4 regions of the Fundicoccus sp. Sow4_F4 genome follow, and region 3 is predicted to be linked to each of the others. Evidence: predicted binding sites of a transcription regulator. Region 3 holds the regulator's gene; each other region holds the start of a gene.
The links. The regulator Rex, encoded in region 3, represses fermentation and respiration genes when NADH is low (regulators of the CRP and FNR family bind a similar motif). The targets are predictions, from matches to a motif close to TTGTGAANTANTTCACAA.
Positions count from the first base shown of each region.

Region 1: pflB (formate C-acetyltransferase) is a predicted target of Rex. The motif match lies at 2,424-2,441, and genes of this name have one in related genera.
Region 2: adhE (bifunctional acetaldehyde-CoA/alcohol dehydrogenase) is a predicted target of Rex. The motif match lies at 3,423-3,440, and genes of this name have one in related genera.
Region 4: ACTQ5J_RS09935 (formate/nitrite transporter family protein) is a predicted target of Rex. The motif match lies at 926-943, and genes of this name have one in related genera.

Region 1 covers NZ_JBQKLQ010000001.1:548,893-553,456, forward strand. The annotation lists gene parC (DNA topoisomerase IV subunit A) at 1-2,233, shown strand, start outside; gene pflB (formate C-acetyltransferase) at 2,510-4,564, shown strand, end outside.
Region 2 covers NZ_JBQKLQ010000001.1:574,480-579,043, reverse strand. The annotation lists gene ACTQ5J_RS02675 (serpin family protein) at 1-480, opposite strand, end outside; gene adhE (bifunctional acetaldehyde-CoA/alcohol dehydrogenase) at 737-3,379, opposite strand; gene ACTQ5J_RS02665 (GNAT family N-acetyltransferase) at 3,565-4,080, shown strand; gene ACTQ5J_RS02660 (pyridoxal phosphate-dependent aminotransferase) at 4,135-4,564, opposite strand, start outside.
Region 3 covers NZ_JBQKLQ010000002.1:83,944-88,507, reverse strand. The annotation lists gene ACTQ5J_RS04485 (MBL fold metallo-hydrolase) at 946-1,827, shown strand; gene ACTQ5J_RS04480 (redox-sensing transcriptional repressor Rex) at 2,205-2,864, shown strand; gene ACTQ5J_RS04475 (hypothetical protein) at 4,141-4,335, opposite strand.
Region 4 covers NZ_JBQKLQ010000006.1:141,014-145,577, reverse strand. The annotation lists gene ACTQ5J_RS09940 (nuclease-related domain-containing protein) at 1-6, shown strand, start outside; gene ACTQ5J_RS09935 (formate/nitrite transporter family protein) at 99-899, opposite strand; gene ACTQ5J_RS09930 (aspartate kinase) at 1,084-2,436, opposite strand; gene ACTQ5J_RS09925 (homoserine dehydrogenase) at 2,541-3,764, shown strand; gene thrB (homoserine kinase) at 3,771-4,564, shown strand, end outside.

The DNA.
Region 1 (4,564 bases), on a different contig from region 3:
TATGGTCCGTATGTCGCAAGACTGGAAGTTACGTGAGCCACTCATTGATATGCACGGAAACAACGGTAGCATGGATGGGGATATGGCTGCTGCCATGCGTTATACTGAAGCACGAATGTCCAAATATGCCAATGAGTTATTGCGTGATATTGATAGTGAAACAATTGATTATGCGTTAAACTTTGATGATACATTAGAAGAACCGCTTGTTTTACCCTCACGTGTACCTAATTTATTAATTAATGGGTCGACCGGAATTTCATCCGGCTATGCAACTGAAATTCCTCCACATAACTTAGGTGAGGTCATCGATGCAGTGATCTATATGTTATCTCATAAGACATACACACTAGATACATTGATGAAGTTTATTCAAGCACCAGACTTTCCGACCGGAGGGATTATTCAAGGAGCTGATGGTATCCGTAAAGCTTACAGCAATGGTCAAGGGAAAATTTTGGTGCGTGCCAAAACTCATATTGAAAAACTTAAGGGCAATAAAAGCCAAATTGTCGCTACTGAGTTGCCTTATGAAGTAAACAAAGCTAAATTGATTCAGAAGATGGATGATGTTCGTATACTGAAGAAAATAGAAGGGATTGATGATGTTAGGGATGAATCAGACCGTACGGGTTTGCGTGTGGTTATCGAATTGAAACGTGATGTCAATCCAGATAGCGTCTTAAACTATCTTTTAGTGAATACTGATTTACAAGTGAATTATCACTTAAATATGGTTGCTATCCATGACAGTCATCCCAAAATTGTCAATCTTCAACAAATATTAGAAGCCTACGTTTCTCACCAGCAAGACGTTATTACACGTCGTACGAATTTTAATTTAGCTGCTGATCAAAAACGCCAACATATTGTGGATGGTTTGATACGTGTGGTTTCTATTCTCGATGAGGTAATCGCGACGATTCGCGCAAGTGAAAATAAAGCGGATGCTAAGAGAAATCTTGTAACTACTTATGAATTTAGTGATACACAAGCCGAATCGATTGTTAACTTACAATTATACCGTTTAACTAATACGGACGTTGTATCACTTCAGAACGAACGTTTAGAGTTAAATGAGCGCATCCATATGTACCGTAACATCTTATCAAATAAAGAAACACTCAACAAAGTCTTGATTAATGAATTAAAAGATGTCAAAAAACGACTACAAACACCTCGTAAATCTCTGGTTGAAGCTGAAATTCAAGAAATTAGTGTTGAAACGACCTTGCTAATTCCAGAAGAAAAAGTGTATGTGTCTGTGACTAAAGAAGGCTATCTGAAACGTACTAGTCTGCGCTCCTTCTCTGCTTCAGATTCATTAGATCTCGGTAGTCGTGACCACGATTATCCATTATTTGTGCAAGAATTAAGCACACATGATGCAATTATCCTTGTAACGAATAAAGGGAATTATATTCACTTGCCGGTCCATGAAATGCCAGATATTCGATGGAAAGAAATCGGCATTCATTTATCCCAAAACTATCAATTAGCTAGCGGAGAACAAATTATCAGCGTCTTTTCATCAATCAAAGGCGGCGTGCAAACCCAATCGGCTACGCAAACACAAGATGAGTCTGATAATATTGTGTTAATCACTCGTAACGGACGTATTAAGCAAACGAGTTTGTCTTTATTCACGACTTACAGAAGTTACAAGTCGAGAACAGCAGTAGCAATGACAATGAAGGATGCTGATGATGAATTACTTGCAGCAATTAGGGCCAAACAGGGCAGTGAATACCAAGTGGTTCTGCTGACGGCTAAAAGTTATAGTTTACGTTATGACTTAGAAGAAGTGTCGCAAACTGGTCTGAAAACTCAAGGAGTCATCTCCATTAACTTGAAAGATGATGACAATGTCGCAGCAGGAATGTTGTTTGACCAATCAATGAATCGTCCACAAGCTTTAGTTTTAACACAAAGAGGACATTTAAAACGCTTTGATATTGATATTATTAATCAAGCGGGGCGTGGTAGTCGTGGAATCTTATTACTGAAAGAATTAAAAACGAATCCACATAGGATTTTAACAAGTATTCCGTTGTCGCATGGCAGTATTCCAGTCGTTCTTTACGGCGATACAGGTTATGTCTATGAATTTAATACAACGGACATCCCGTTAACTGAAAGGCTGGCGAATGGTTCGGCTATTTCTGAGATAGATCAATTAGGAAAAGTCCTTACGATGCATCCAGCACGTCTAAAAATGTTAGACGACAACTAAAAACAGATTGAGAACTGTGCCACAAACTATCTTGTTATAGTTTTATTGGTACAGTTTTTTTCTGTCTTAAAACAGATTGGAATAATTTAGCAAAAATGAGATTACTATAATAAAGCCTTTGTAAGCGTGTATAAGAAATTGATTAAAATGCAGAAAAATACAAAATTATGTAAAAAGCCTATTGCTTTGTTTGTGAATCATGATACAATAAGGGTGAAATGTTGAACAAGTCGTTTGTCATATTTTAATCGGAAAGTATAACAAGGAGGATTTATTATGAAACAGTGGCAAGGGTTTAAAGGAAAAAAATGGCAAGAACAAGTAGACGTGCGTGAGTTTATTCAAGCTAACTTTAAAGAATATACAGCGGGGGATGAATTTTTAGCAGGACCTACAGAAGCAACCGTAGAACTATGGGACGAAGTCATGGAATTAACTAAACAAGAACGCGACAACGGTGGCGTACTTGATATGGATAATAAGATTGTTTCGACAATTACTTCTCATGAAGCAGGTTACATCGATAAGGAGTTAGAAAAGATTGTTGGTTTCCAAACAGATAAACCATTAAAGCGTAGCTTCCAGCCATTCGGTGGGATTCGAGTGTCAGAAAACTCATTGGAAGCCTATGGTTACGAAGTTGATCCAGAAAACCATAAAATTTTTACTGAATATCGTAAAACACATAATCAAGGTGTCTTCGATGCTTATACACCAGACATGCGTTCTGCACGTAAATCGGGTGTCATTACTGGACTACCAGATGCTTATGGACGTGGACGTATTATCGGTGACTACCGCCGTGTTGCTTTATATGGGGTAGATTTCTTGATGGCTGAAAAACAAAAAGATTTCGACAATATTGGCTATGGTACGATGTCAGATGACATCATTCAATTGCGTGAAGAAGTTAGCGAACAATATCGTGCTCTGAAAGATCTTAAAAAACTAGGTCAAATCTATGGCTTTGATATTTCAGTCCCTGCCGAAAGTGCTCAAGAAGCTTTCCAATGGACGTATTTAGCATATTTAGCTGCCATTAAACAACAAAACGGTGCCGCAATGTCACTTGGCCGTGTCTCTACATTCTTAGATATCTATGTAGAACGTGATTTAGCCAACGGTACATTAACAGAAGTTGAAGCACAAGAATTAGTCGATCATTTCGTTATGAAATTACGCTTAGTTAAATTTGCCCGTACGCCAGACTATAATGACTTATTCTCAGGTGATCCAACTTGGGTAACTGAATCTATTGGGGGGATGGGTAATGACGGACGTTCATTAGTCACTAAAAGTTCATTCCGTTTCTTACACACACTTTCAAACTTAGGTCCAGCACCTGAACCAAACTTAACAATTCTATGGTCAACACGCTTACCAGAACCTTTCAAAAGATTTGCTGCTAAGATGTCAATCGTATCATCTGCTATCCAATATGAGAACGACGATATTATGCGTCCAACATATGGTGATGACTATGGGATCGCTTGTTGTGTGTCTGCAATGGAAATTGGTAAACAAATGCAATTCTTTGGCGCTCGTGCCAACGTTGCAAAAGCACTTCTTTATTCAATCAATGGTGGGGTAGATGAGAAGCTAAAAGCACAAATCGGACCGAAATACCAAGCAATTACGTCAGAGTATTTAGATTATGACGAGGTTATGGAAAGATTTGATGACATGTTAGAATGGTTAGCTGGCCTATACGTCAATACATTAAACATTATTCATTATATGCATGATAAGTATAGTTATGAAAGTATCGAAATGGCATTACATGATACAAAAATTAAACGTACAATGGCAACTGGTATTGCTGGTTTCTCAGTGACAATCGATTCATTATCTGCCATTAAACATACAAAAGTTAAAACGATTCGTGATGAAAATGGCCTAGTGGTTGATTATGAAATTGAGGGAGACTATCCTAAATATGGTAATAACGATGACCGTGCCGATCAAATAGGTATCGACTTACTTAAATCATTCATGACAAAAGTTAGAAAACATCCAACTTACCGTAATTCTATTCATACAACATCAATTTTAACAATTACTTCAAACGTGGTTTATGGTAAGAAAACAGGTAACACGCCAGATGGACGTCGTGCAGGAGCACCATTTGCACCAGGTGCCAACCCAATGCATGGTCGTGATACTCACGGCGCACTTGCTAGTTTAATGTCAGTAGCTAAAATGCCTTATGAATATTCAATGGATGGTATTTCAAATACCTTCTCAATCATTCCAAAAGCGTTAGGTAAAGAAGATGCTGTTCAACAAGAAAACTTATCAAGTATGTTAGATGGGTACGTTGCACAAGGGGGA
Region 2 (4,564 bases), on a different contig from region 3:
TGGAACCTTAAAATCTACTAGTTTTAAAACTGTTGCCAAGTCCTTGACACTTGTTTGGAAATCATCAGACCATGTTTTATCCAAACCACCTAACAGATAGGTTTGTGTTTGAAAGGCTACGTGTTCTTTTGTCATCGATTCATTTAGAAAGCTTTCAAGAATTGAAAAATATTCGTCACGGTCTAAGTCATCTGGTAAAAGAACTGTGTCTAAAAGTTCTTTCTGCTCACCGCTTACACCGGGCTCAAGTAACAATAGAGCCAGATAGTAAGAAAATGGTGAAAAAATGATATTGTCCTCTTCTGCAAGTACTAAGGGTCTCAGTTCCGTCGAAAACTGTTTCAATTGCTCGGCAATGACAGTATAGTCAGTTGTATCTGTCTCATTCACGGTTTCTGCATAAAGTATTTGCTGCGGGAACACTGAGAATAAAAGTGCGAGCGCTAAAAACAAGCCGCCAAGTTTTCTTTGATTAAGCATAAAAATCTCCTTCCTATTCTTCTCCCCTATTATAATGGACACTTGCAAAGGCATACAAAGGATATGAATTATAATTGATAGGTGAATATAGTTCATTCCTATAGGATGATTTATTTTCATTAATAATCGAGATTAGATAAATCACATAAATTCTTGATATAACTAAAAAGCCATCATTGGAAGAAGTCCAGTGATGGCTTTGAGAAGATAGCTGACGATAAACAATCATTCATTAGGCTGATTGTTCTTGATATAACTACTTGATACGTCCCGGTTGGTCTCTATAACCGTAGTAAGCATCTTCTAAAATTTCTTGCATATCTTTTACTAAAGGTAAACGAGGGTTTGCTGGTGAACATTGGTCTTCGTAAGCTAATAAAGCTATTTCTTCAGCACTTGCTAACCATTCTTTTTCGTCAACACCTTGATCTTTAAAGTTCATTTTGATTCCAACGCGTTCACCTAAGTCGAAGACTGCTTCTGCAAAAGAATTCACAGCTTCTTCAGGTGTTGCTGCTGGTAAACCTAACGTTCTTGCAATATCTTGGAATCTCACGTCAGCAACAAATTTGTTATATTTAGGCCAAGTTGATGTTTTTGACGGTCTTGTTCCATTGTAACGGATGACATAGGGTAATAAAATCGCATTGGTACGGCCGTGAACGGTATGGAAGATTCCCCCAATTTTATGAGCCATTGAGTGAGACATTCCTAAGAATGCATTGGCGAAAGCCATACCAGCCATTGTTGAAGCGTTATGGACTTTTTCACGTGCTTCAGAATCTGACAAGATAACTGATTTTTCTAAGTATTCAAAGACTAATTTAATGGCCTGTAAGGCTAAACCGTCAGTATAGTCATTAGCTAAACATGAAGTATAAGCTTCAACCGCATGAGTTAAGACGTCCATCCCTGTATCAGCTGCGACGAAACCAGGCACTGTTTCGACTAATGCTGGGTCAATGATTGCGATGGTTGGTGTCAAAGCATAGTCCGCTAATGGGTACTTACGGTTGTTTTTCTTGTCAGAAATAACTGCGAATGGTGTCACTTCTGCCCCCGTACCTGATGTTGTTGGAATACCAACATACTTAGCTTTTTCGCCTAATTCTGGGAAGCGGAAGGCACGCTTACGGATATCCATGAATTTCTGTACTAGGTCTTTAAAGTCAACTTCAGGTTGCTCATAGAATAACCACATTACTTTAGCCGCATCCATTACTGATCCCCCACCAATTGCAATGATGGTATCTGGTTGGAAGAGACGTAATTGTTCTGCACCTTTTTCAACTGTTGTAATATCTGGATCGGGTTCAACCGCATCAAAGACTTGATAAGTAACTGGGTTACTACGTAGATTTAATTGATCGATTACTCGGTTTACAAAACCTAATTTTGTGATCGATTTATCTGCGATAATCATGACGCGTTCTACATCTTTCATTGAACGTAAGTATTGAATTGAATCGCGCTCAAAATAGATTTTTGAAGGTACTTTAAACCATTGCATATTGTTTCGACGTCTCCCCACTTTTTTGATATTAAGTAAGTTCATCGCACTTACATTATCCCCGACAGAGTTTTTACCGTATGATCCACATCCTAATGTTAATGATGGGATAAAGGCGTTATAAACATCTCCGATACCACCAAAGGTTGATGGTGCATTCCAAATGACACGAATCGCTTTAACACGGCGTCCAAATTCTTTACTTAAGTCAGCATCGCGAGTATGGATCGCTGCAGAGTGACCTAAACCGTTAAATTCCACCATTTGAGAGGCTTTTGTTAAACCGTCTTCAGTATTCTCAGCTTTCATTACTGCTAAAATTGGAGAAAGTTTTTCACGTGTCAATGGCTCATGTTCACCAACGCCACTTACTTCAGCTGCTATAATTGAGGCGTTGTCAGGAACAGTGAAACCAGCTTGTTCCGCAATCCATTGAACTGGCTTACCAACAATTGCGCTATTTAAACTTGCGTTTGCACAGTTTTTACTATTGGCTTTAGCTCCGAAACAGAATTCTTCTAATAGTGCTTTTTCCTTTTTGTTTACAAAGTATACATGGTAAGATTTTAATTCGTTAACGAACTCGTCGTAAATTTCTTTATCAATAATCGCTGCTTGTTCAGACGCACAGACCATACCGTTATCAAATGCTTTACTCATCACAATATCGTGTGCTGCTTGTTGAACGTCTGCAGATTTTTCAACATATGCTGGCACATTACCTGCACCCACACCTAAGGCTGGCTTACCACATGAGTAAGCAGCTTTAACCATGCTGTTACCACCTGTAGCAAGGATCGTTGCAATGCCGTCGTTGTTCATTAAGGCAGCTGTCATTTCCATTGATGGTTGTTCGACCCACTGAATACAATTTTCAGGTGCCCCCGCTTTAACAGCTGCTTCATAAACAACTCTTGCTGCATGAGCAGAACTTTCTTGCGCTCCTGGGTGGAATGCGAATATGATAGGGTTACGTGTTTTTAAGGCAATTAATGATTTAAAGATGGCAGTTGATGTTGGGTTTGTAACAGGTGTAATACCAGCTACGACCCCTACGGGTTCCGCGATCAATGTAAGACCTGTTACTTCATTGTCTTCGATGACACCGACTGTTTTTAAATGACGCATGTGATTTGTTACATGCTCACAAGCGAATAAGTTTTTCGTTGCCTTGTCTTCAAAAACGCCTCGACCTGTTTCTTCTACAGCATGTTTTGCTAAAATTCCGTGAGCATCAAGTGCAGCAACCGATGCTTTAGAAACGATATAATCAATTTGTGATTGATTGAGCATAATAAACTCTTTTAAAGCCCCTTGCCCTTTTTCTACTAATGTACTAATTGTTTCTACAGCATTAACTTCTTGAGTGTTAACAACAGTTTCAACCATTTTAATGTCCTCCCTGTATTTGCGTTGTTTTGATTACAACTACATGTTACCTCCTTCACAAAGATTTGTAAAGGACTATTTTTTTAGTCTTAAAAAAATTAAATTATAACAACGCTTTCATTGTTTGTAAAACAATCTTTTCTGTACTATTATTTATTTATAACTTTTTTTGATTGGAGTGCTTTATGAAAGAAATTCACGTGAAAAATGCACAAATTGAAGATGCAGAAGAAATTCTAGCCATTTATCGCCCTTATGTTTTGAATACTGCGATTAGTTTTGAAATTGAAGTTCCCTCTGAGGATGAGATGGCTCAACGGATTATTAATTATTCAAGCAACTATCCTTTCTTAGTTGCTACAATTGACAAGCAAATTGTTGGCTATGCTTATTCTGTCCCCTTTTCTCCTCGAAAAGCTTATGAATACTCCTGTGAAATGAGTCTGTATATCGATGAATCGGCTAAAGGTTTAGGCGTGGGGAGTCAGCTATACCAAAAGATGGAGGAAATATTAAAAAAACGAGGCATTGTCCAATTGATTTCTTGTATTACAGCTTCTAATACGAACAGTTTATTATTCTTTGAAAGACGTGGTTTTACAAAAGCTGGACAGATTCCTAATATTGGCTATAAATTTGATCAATGGCATGATGTCGTATGGATGATGAAAACAATCAATCCAGCAAGACTTGAAAACTAATAAAGAACGACCTGCTCTCTCATAGTAGTTATGAGAGAGCAGGTCGTTCTTTATTTAAGCTCTTTGAGTATCTACATATTGTTTTAGACGTGTCATCGCTTCTTGGAGATTAGCCATACTGGCAGCGTAACTCAAACGGACATAATTTTCCCCACCGATGCCGAAAGCATTACCAGGAATAAAGGCCACCGCGTTATTTAAGGCTAAATCCAGACAAAATTGGAAACTATCTTGATCTAAATCAGCAGGAATCTCTGCAAAAATATAAAAAGCTCCACTAGGTTTAATGATTTTAAAACCTAAATCTGTCATCGCTTCATAGATAAAGTCACGTCGCTTAATATATTCTTCTCTCATTGGGACAGCATCATCTGCGCCGTTGACTAAGGCTTCAGTAGCAGCCACTTGGGAAATTGTTGTCGCACAAGTCACCATATTCTGATGCACTTTGACTGCTTCTTTCATGATTTGACGTGGCGCAAAC
Region 3 (4,564 bases):
ACCAAACGGACGGGGCGCATGCTCCGTCTGTTTTGGAATAAACGGCTGGGAGGACGGTGGGACAGTGAGATGGCGGTAGGTGGTAGGGTAATTAGTAGGTTTGGTGGTTTGGAGAGGGCTGGGAGGGTGTGTGAAGGCGGCGCAATGAGTTGAAGTGTAGTGGCTTGAAGTAAAGTGGATTGAAGGGGCGCGTAGAGGATGGGCCAATAGGTCTGTTGGTTCCTGGCTATAGGATATAATGGAGTCGCGGGCAGTGGCTTAGCTTTTTCGCTAGCCTGTAACCCTTGGCTAGATGCAAGCTACGCGTTTCATGTATTAAAGAGACAGGCGGAGTAGCGAGTTGTAACTCGCCACGATTTTAGGTCTTGTGGGTCTAATTTAATCGTCGTGAACTGCAGGGAACGACACCGCTAGGGTGTGTGGAAATCTATTATATAAGGAAGCTGTGCAAGTAAAGTCAGTATGCTTGTGCGTAAAAGTAAATTTGTAGGAGTTTAGTACGTGGCGAAGTGAGCGATGATGTGTAAGACCCTCTAACATTCGTCGGTCCCGGTGCCGTGATGTGACCGATGAAAGTCCAGAATAGACCGCTCACTTTTACGGGCTAGTTTGGCTAGTCGGTGGTTCATGACAATCGACAGGCGTAAGTGTCTTAATAATAGCTTGTCACGAAGGTTCGACTCGTTCAGTTGAATATTGAGCCGCTACTCACACCGGTTCATCTGGTGAAGACAGGCGCCTTAGCCACTCCTCACACCGACTCAGCTGTAAAAATAATAAACAGGCCAACATTATACCCACCAGAAAAACTTAAGTCATCATGTTACAATATAACCAGCAGAGTCGAAGGGTACAAGCTAAACTCTCAAATGAATCAGTACTATTTTGATCAAAAACTTAAAACTGAAAGGGGCAACTAATTTGCTACAATACATATTTCACGAGATGACACTTACTTGGTTGGAAGGGATGCGTTATAAGTTACAAGACGGAGGGACGTTATTTGGTCCAGTACCTAAGGCTGTTTGGCAACGATTTTTCCCGGTTAACGAACACAACCAAATTCCAGAAATCTTGGCGCCAATCTTGATTCAATATCAAGGTAAAAATTATTTGATTGATACCGGCTTAGGTACAGACAAATTAGATGACAAACAAAAGCGTAATCTAGGCGTTCATAGTGATAACAAAATAGAGGAATCACTCGCCCAACTTGGTTTAAAACTAACCGATATCCATGTCGTCTTGATGACCCATATGCATAATGATCATGCCGGTGGTTTAACCCGTTACAACGAAGCAGGCGACTTAGTTTCGACCTTCCCTAATGCGACCATCTACATGACCGGAACCGAGTGGCAAGAAGTTCGCCATCCTAATGACCGTACGAAAGGCACTTACTTGAAAGAAAACTGGCAAGCGGTGCAAGACCAAGTAACGACTTTTGGTGATAAGTTGCAAGTCGCACCTGGCATTACCATGATTCATACAGGTGGCCATTCAAACGGCTTAGCAATAATCAAGCTGGACCAAGCAGGCGAAACCATGATTCACATGTCTGACTTGATGTTGACGCATGCGCACAAGAATCCTTTATGGGTAGGTGCTGTCGATGATTATCCAATGGACTCTGTAGCGGCCAAGCAAGCCTTCTTACCGGAAGCTTTCAAGAACAATTGGAAGTTTTTCTTCTACCATGATCCTTACTATGCGGTGTTACAATACGATGAATCAGGTCAAAATATTGTGTATCACTTAGATCATGAAGTGGAGCCATTGACAACGTGGAGTGACTTGCAAGACAAGCGCATTCCTTTTGTAGACTAGAACGCCACTAATAAAAAATAAATAAAAAAAACAACATACTGAAGCCACTTGCTCATCACATGTGGCTTCAGTATGTGAATGTGTGAATGTAAGTGCCAGCATTCGATAAACACTTTAATTAAGGCTATAACTTTTACTTATCAATGAGTACATTATTGAGCAAACTATCAAGACACCTTGACGCAGCACTTAAAATTTGCAAGATGGCTTAATGTCATATTTTGTGAAGTGAAGTAAAATTAATCCGCTTTCGAGGCTAGACAAATAACCCTCATCAAGTTAAACTAATAGCAAGGATTGTGAAAAAATGCTATAATCTACTTGAAATGATTAAAAAATTTGTTAGTCTAGTTAACTTGTGAAAGAAGGAATAAATCATGCATAAAGATATACCCAGAGCGACAGCGAAACGTCTGCCGATTTATCACCGCTATTTAAGATTTCTGCACAATGCAGGAAAAAAAAGAATCTCATCAACTGAATTAAGTGATGCTGTTAAAGTCGATAGCGCGACAATCCGTCGTGACTTCTCATACTTTGGGGCGCTAGGAAAACGTGGCTACGGCTACGATGTGGATTACCTATTGGACTTTTTCAGCAAAACGCTGAACCAGGACCGTTTAACGTCGGTTGCCTTGGTTGGGGTCGGGCATTTAGGAAATGCGCTACTGAATTACAACTTCCGTAAAAACAACAACGTGCGTATCGGCGCAGGTTTTGATATTAACCCGGATATCGTGGGAACGATTCGCTCAGGCGTGCCAGTTTACCACATGGACGAATTGGAGGAGCAAATCCAACAACAAGCGATTGAAATTGTCATCTTGACCGTGCCACAAGCATCGGCTAACGACATCGTCGACCGTCTGATCGACTCAGGCATCAAAGGGATTCTAAACTTTACGCCACTGCGCTACGACGTACCCAAACACGTCCGCGTCCAAAACGTCGACTTAACGAATGAATTACAAACATTAATCTACTTCATCGACAGCAACTTGGACGAAAGCGACGACCTAGAGTCAGAATTTACTTAATTAGGGAAAATAAGCATAGTAGTAAGATAATGAAACAGGCCCCTCGGTAAAACGAGCGGCCTGTTTTTGTGTGGATTGAAAAGGGTTGGGTCATTGGGGCGGGAGTTACATTAGTGACAATAGGGGGCTAAGCGACCGACGAACTCTCGCACCTTTTGGGTGAGTGGGAGTGGAAAATAAGGAACAGGTTTGGGTGCTGACATGTCAAGACCTTTGAAGAATAGTTACCGCGCAGTCGGCACTAGCCACCTGTTATCCTGCCGACTCTATTGTAAGGTCGGCACTAGCCACGCGTAATCCTGCCGACTCTTATGTAAGGTCGGCACTAGCCACCTGTTATCCTGCCGACTCTTTTGTAAGGTCGGCACTATCCACGCGTAATCCTGCCGACTCTATTATAAGGTCGGCACTAGCCACCTGTTATCCTGCCGACTCTATTGTAAGGTCGGCACTAGACACGCGTAATCCTGCCGACTCTATTGTAAGGTCGGCACTATCCACGCGTAATCCTGCCGACTCTATTGTAAGGTCGGCACTATCCACGCGTAATCCTGCCGACTCTTATGTAAGGTCGGCACTAGCCACCTGTTATCCTGCCGACTCTTTTGTAAGGTCGGCACTATCCACGCGTAATCCTGCCGACTCTATTGTAAGGTCGGCACTATCCACGCGTAATCCTGCCGACTCTATTGTAAGGTCGGCACTATCCACGCGTAATCCTGCCGACTCTATTGTAAGGTCGGCACTAGCCACCTGTAATCCTGCCGACTCTATTGTAAGGTCGGCACTATCCACGCGTAATCCTGCCGAGTCTATTGTAAGGTCGGCACTATCCACGCGTAATCCTGCCGGCTCTATTGTAAGGTCGGCACTATCCACGCGTAATCCTGCCGAGTCTTTTGTAAGGTCGGCACTAGCCACCTGTAATCCTGCCGAGTCTATTGTAAGGTCGGCACTAGCCACCTGTTATCCTGCCGACTCTATTGTAAGGTCGGCACTAGCCACCTGTAATCCTGCCGAGTCTATTGTAAGGTCGGCACTATCCACGCGTAATCCTGCCGACTCTTTTGTAAGGTCGGCACTAGACACCTGTTATCCTGCCGACTCTTATGTAAGGTCGGCACAGAATTCACTATAAATAACATTATAAAGAAATAAGAAATTTTATGTTAGGAAATGGAAAAACATAGAAAATTAGAATTCCCAAAGTTTACTTTATGTATCTATTAATACTGGATGACATCTGATACAACGAGATTTACTACGCACTCATTTTTTATACAATTTCTTGTATCTTATTGTGTAAACTAGTGACTAATTCAGGTGTTTTTAAAAGGGTTATTTCTAGTAATTCAACCACCGGCTCATTAGTTTCTGAAACAGGGAAAATTGTAATGATATCACCATCAAAATCATTATCTAAAGATTTAGCAATTTCTGATGTTAACTCTATTCCACCAACATTCAACATTCACGATAGATCCCACTCGCTCAAATTGTACATCTTTCAATGAAAGACCTTGGTATTAAAAATTTCTAATGATACCCTTCTGATACAGTGAATTCTTTGTAAAGTGTCTATGTTTACTGACATTCACACTATCGTTAAATTTATATAAGCAATGATCCTCTATTGGATTAAAGTTAAAAGTTTGAATTAGTTGTAACAATAAGAAAATATCTGGATATTCTGTTTGCAA
Region 4 (4,564 bases), on a different contig from region 3:
CATTAAATATTAAACAGCTAATTGAGTGTCTTATTTTCTTCAAATAAAAAAATAGCTCCTATTTCCAAAGAAACAGAAGCTAGTCTAAACTCATCGAATTAATCGCGGTAAACAGTTTGGGTCTGATTCATATAAGCATAACACAGACCAATCAAAATCCCGCCGCCGACATAATTGCCAACAAAAGCTGCTGACCATTGTCGAAGGATATTTAAAACGTCAAAGCCGCTAATTAAAGTTGCTTGATTGTACATCACTAAAGAAAATGAGCCGAAATTAGCAATGACATGGTCGTAGCCTAAATAAACAAACATAAAGACCGCTACCAAAATAACAGATACCCGGGCTGAGCTGTTTTTAATTAACAGAAAACCTAAGATAGCAATATTCACAAATACATTTGCCAGAATTCCTTCGACAAAAATTTGCCCAGTTGGTTTTGCCAACTTTCCAGCAACCGTCGTGACTAGATAACTTGACTCACTCAGGCTCATGAAAGGGGCGCTGAAACTTGCTAGCCAGCCAATCAATAAAGCTCCCACCAAGTTGAAGAGGGTACAGTATAATAAAATTTTCACAGCCTTTGAGATGTTGATTGATTTATAATACACTCCGGCTGTTAAAAACATCATGTTGGATGTCGCCAATTCCGTGTTGAGGAATAAGACAAATACTAAGCCCCAAGCGAACAAAAAAGCAAAAACAAACTTACCTAGAGCTGGATGAATTAACATACTATTATCAGCTGCAATCCCACCGACAGCCGTTGTTAAGGTCAAGAATGCCCCCGCTAAAGTCGCCCTTAAAGCGTAGCGCCACTTGCTTTCATTAAATAATGCTTCTTTTTTATGACAGGCCTTAGCGATTGTCGTCGAAAAATTTGTTACTCCCAATTCCATATTAATCCCTCCCGATGATTATGTCATTGTTTATTATATCACAAACTCCAGGCGGTTCAATAGGTCTATATATGAAAATACATCGTCGGCGCCGCCCACCTGAGGTCTAGTTACTCTGATATCAAAGGAGTCATTTACTCAAATGTACAGACGAAAAAACCTCACAGGCGTGAGGTTCTAGCGTTTATTCGTTGAAATATTTTTCGTACAAGCTTGCTAGAGCTTGCTTCTGGTCCTTAATCGCAATCGCAAAAATCATACTGATTTCGGACGCCCCTTGGTTAATCATGCGAATGTTAATGTTTTTCTCAGCCAAAGCACTCGTGGCTTTATTGGCTAAACCAGTCACATCACGCATGCCTTCGCCCACAATAACCATCATGGCTAAATCTTCTTCGATTTGCACCCATTCTGGGTTCAATTTATCTTGGATTTCTTGCACAATTTGGTTTAACTCATTATCTTTTAGACGGTGAGAGCGAATAATGATCGAGATGTTATCAATTCCTGAAGGAATATGCTCAATCGAAATATTATGGTCTTCAAAAATTTGTAGCAAACGACGCGTGTAACCCACTTCGCGGTTTAATAAATACTGGCGCATCGTAATGGCCGTAAACCCTTCATCACTACTAATCCCGATGACAGGATATTCGTTGACATCACGACGCTCCGCCACAATCCGTGTACCTTTAATTTCCGGCTGATTGGTGTTACGGATTTGAACGGGGATTTTCACTTGATACAAAGGCTCCAGCGCCTCATCATGAAAAATGCTGAAACCTGAGTAAGATAGTTCTCGCATTTCTCGGTAAGTAATGGCATTAATCGCGTGAGGATTGCGAACATGACCCGGGTGAGCAGAGAAGATGTAACTTTGGTCAGTAAAGTTCTCGTAGACATCGGCTTCTAAACCGCGAGCCACAATAGCCCCAGTGATATCAGAACCGCCACGTGGGAAAGTAACGATGTCGCCTTTCTTCGAATAACCAAAGAAACCTGGAATCACGATCAAAGACTCGTTTCCAATCAATTGCTTCAAATTATCATAGGATTCGGGTAATAGTTGGGCGTTTGAAGGCTCATCTGTTACAAAAATACCTGCATCTTTGGGAGATAAGTAGGCCGATTGGATGCCTAGGCTAGTTAAATAATCACTGACAACTTGTGCATTAAAATCTTCACCGGCTGACTTTAAGGCATCTAATAATCGTGCCTCATCTTTGATCATCGCCAAATAGCCACGCAAAGTTCGGTCGAAACGCTCGATTAGAGCGGTTGATAAACCTAATTCCTCAACAATCAACAGATACCGTTTGAGTATACTCTCAAGGGCAGGTTGAACATCAAGCCCTGCTAAATGGTTTGTAAATAAAGCAATTAATAAATCAGTCACTTTCGTATCCGATTCTTCACGCTTACCTGGCGCGCTAACAACAACTGCTCGAATATCTGGGTCATTTTTAATAATATTGGCAACCTTTTTAATCTGGCTCGCAGAACTTAAAGAACTACCTCCGAATTTCGCTACTTTCATATACATACGTCCTTTTTATTCATTTCATCTCTTACAATAATACAATAACGGCTAGCAAAAACATAGCATTTACGGTAAAATAATTATAATTAGATGAGAAAACAATGAAGAAGGTAGAGGAAGATAAGAATATGAAGATCGCAATTCTAGGTTTAGGTACGGTAGGTTCTGGAGTCGTTGAACTCTTACAAATTAATCACGAGAAAATCAGTCAGTCGATTGGCGAAACGCTAACCGTTACTCATGCTTTTGTCAATGATGTGACGAAGCAACGTGACGTTGATTTGACAGGGATAACCATCACCGATGATATCAATACAATCTATGAAAGCGATGTGGATTTGGTGGTCGAAGTCATGGGCGGCATTGAAAAAACGCGTGCCATTATTCAGCGCTTCCTAGCCAATGGCGTGCATGTTGTCACAGCAAACAAAGATTTACTGGCCTTACATATCGATGAATTAAGTCAACTGGCGAATCAGCACAAAGTGGTGCTAGCCTATGAAGCTAGCGTTGCCGGTGGCATTCCGGTTATCCGTGGGATTCAAACGGGACTTAACAGTAACCAAATCAGCCAAGTGTTGGGTATTCTCAACGGTACTAGCAACTATATTCTGACACGCATGACCCAAGATGGTTGGGATTACCAGGTTGCTCTAAATAAAGCCCAAGCACTCGGTTATGCGGAAGCCGATCCAACCAATGACGTCGAGGGCTTCGATGCCGGTCGCAAAATAGCGCTCTTATCGCGTTTGGCTTACAACAGGTCCATTCAATTAGATCATGTCAAACACCGTGGCATTTCAAACGTAGAAGTGGTTGACCTAGACTATGCAAATCAAGCAGGTCTAGTCATGAAACTGTTAGGAAAAAGCCGCCACGATGCTGACAAAGATATGGTTTCTGTCAATGTGGAACCAGTCTTACTACCAATGACGCATCAATTGGCCCATGTCAATGATGCGATGAACAGTGTGTTTGTCAAAGGTAATGGCGTAGGTGAAGTCATGTTTTACGGTCCAGGAGCAGGTGGCCTTGAAACGGCCTCGGCAATTGTTTCGGATGTCATGAACATTACCAGTGCTACGCAGCATGCCAATAAGATACCAAATCAAAGCGCCACGATTGTGGCAGACCAAACGGCCAGATCATATTATGTCCGCCTGGCTGAAAAACCTCATGACAGTGAGAGCTTGGCAGAAATCGTCGCAAACGACCAGGACTTTGTCGCGATTACGACAGTCCTTACCCCGACAGAAATGGAACAACTGGAGAAGACAGCGGAGGTCTTAGCCGCTTATCCGATTGAAGGAAAAGAATGGAGTTAGAAAGTCATGACAAGTGATAAGGACATATTTTACTGTAAAGTTCCCGCCACTAGTGCTAATTTAGGGGTCGGTTTTGATTCAATTGGTTTAGCGGTTGATAAATTTTTAACGATTAAAGCTTGGGAAAGTGATTTATGGCAAGTTGATTTTGAACAAGCCTTTCTAAACGTTTTACCACGTGATGAAGCAAATTTGGTGGTTCAAACGGCAAAAGCAATTGCCAAACAATATGGTAAAGAGCTACCAACTTTGCATCTGCATATGGCGAGTGAGATTCCTTTAACACATGGACTCGGCAGTTCGTCGAGCGCGATTGTTGCCGGGATTGAATTGGCCAATCACTTTGCCGATTTAAACTTAACATCACATGAGCGAATTTTATTGGGGAGCCAAATTGAAGGACATCCGGATAATATTGGGCCTTGTGTGACAGGTGGCTTATTCGTGGGGTATTATGCCAATCAAGAAGTATTTTACCAGACGGCAGATTTTGCTGGTGTCAGTTTAATTTTAAGTGTGCCAGCTTACGAATTAAGTACCCAAGAAGCGCGCCGAATTTTACCTCAAAACTATAAACACTCAGAAGCTGCCGAACAAAATGCGATAGGTAATGTGATGTTGATGGCGATGTTAAATGGGGATTATGATACCATGGGGCAGATGATGATGCGTGATATGTTGCATGAACCTTACCGTCAACAATTAATCGAACAGTTTCAACCGGTCAAAGAGCTTGCATTGGCACAAGGGGCCTACGCAACGGTGATTAGTGGAGCAGGGCCGACGATTCTAACGTTATC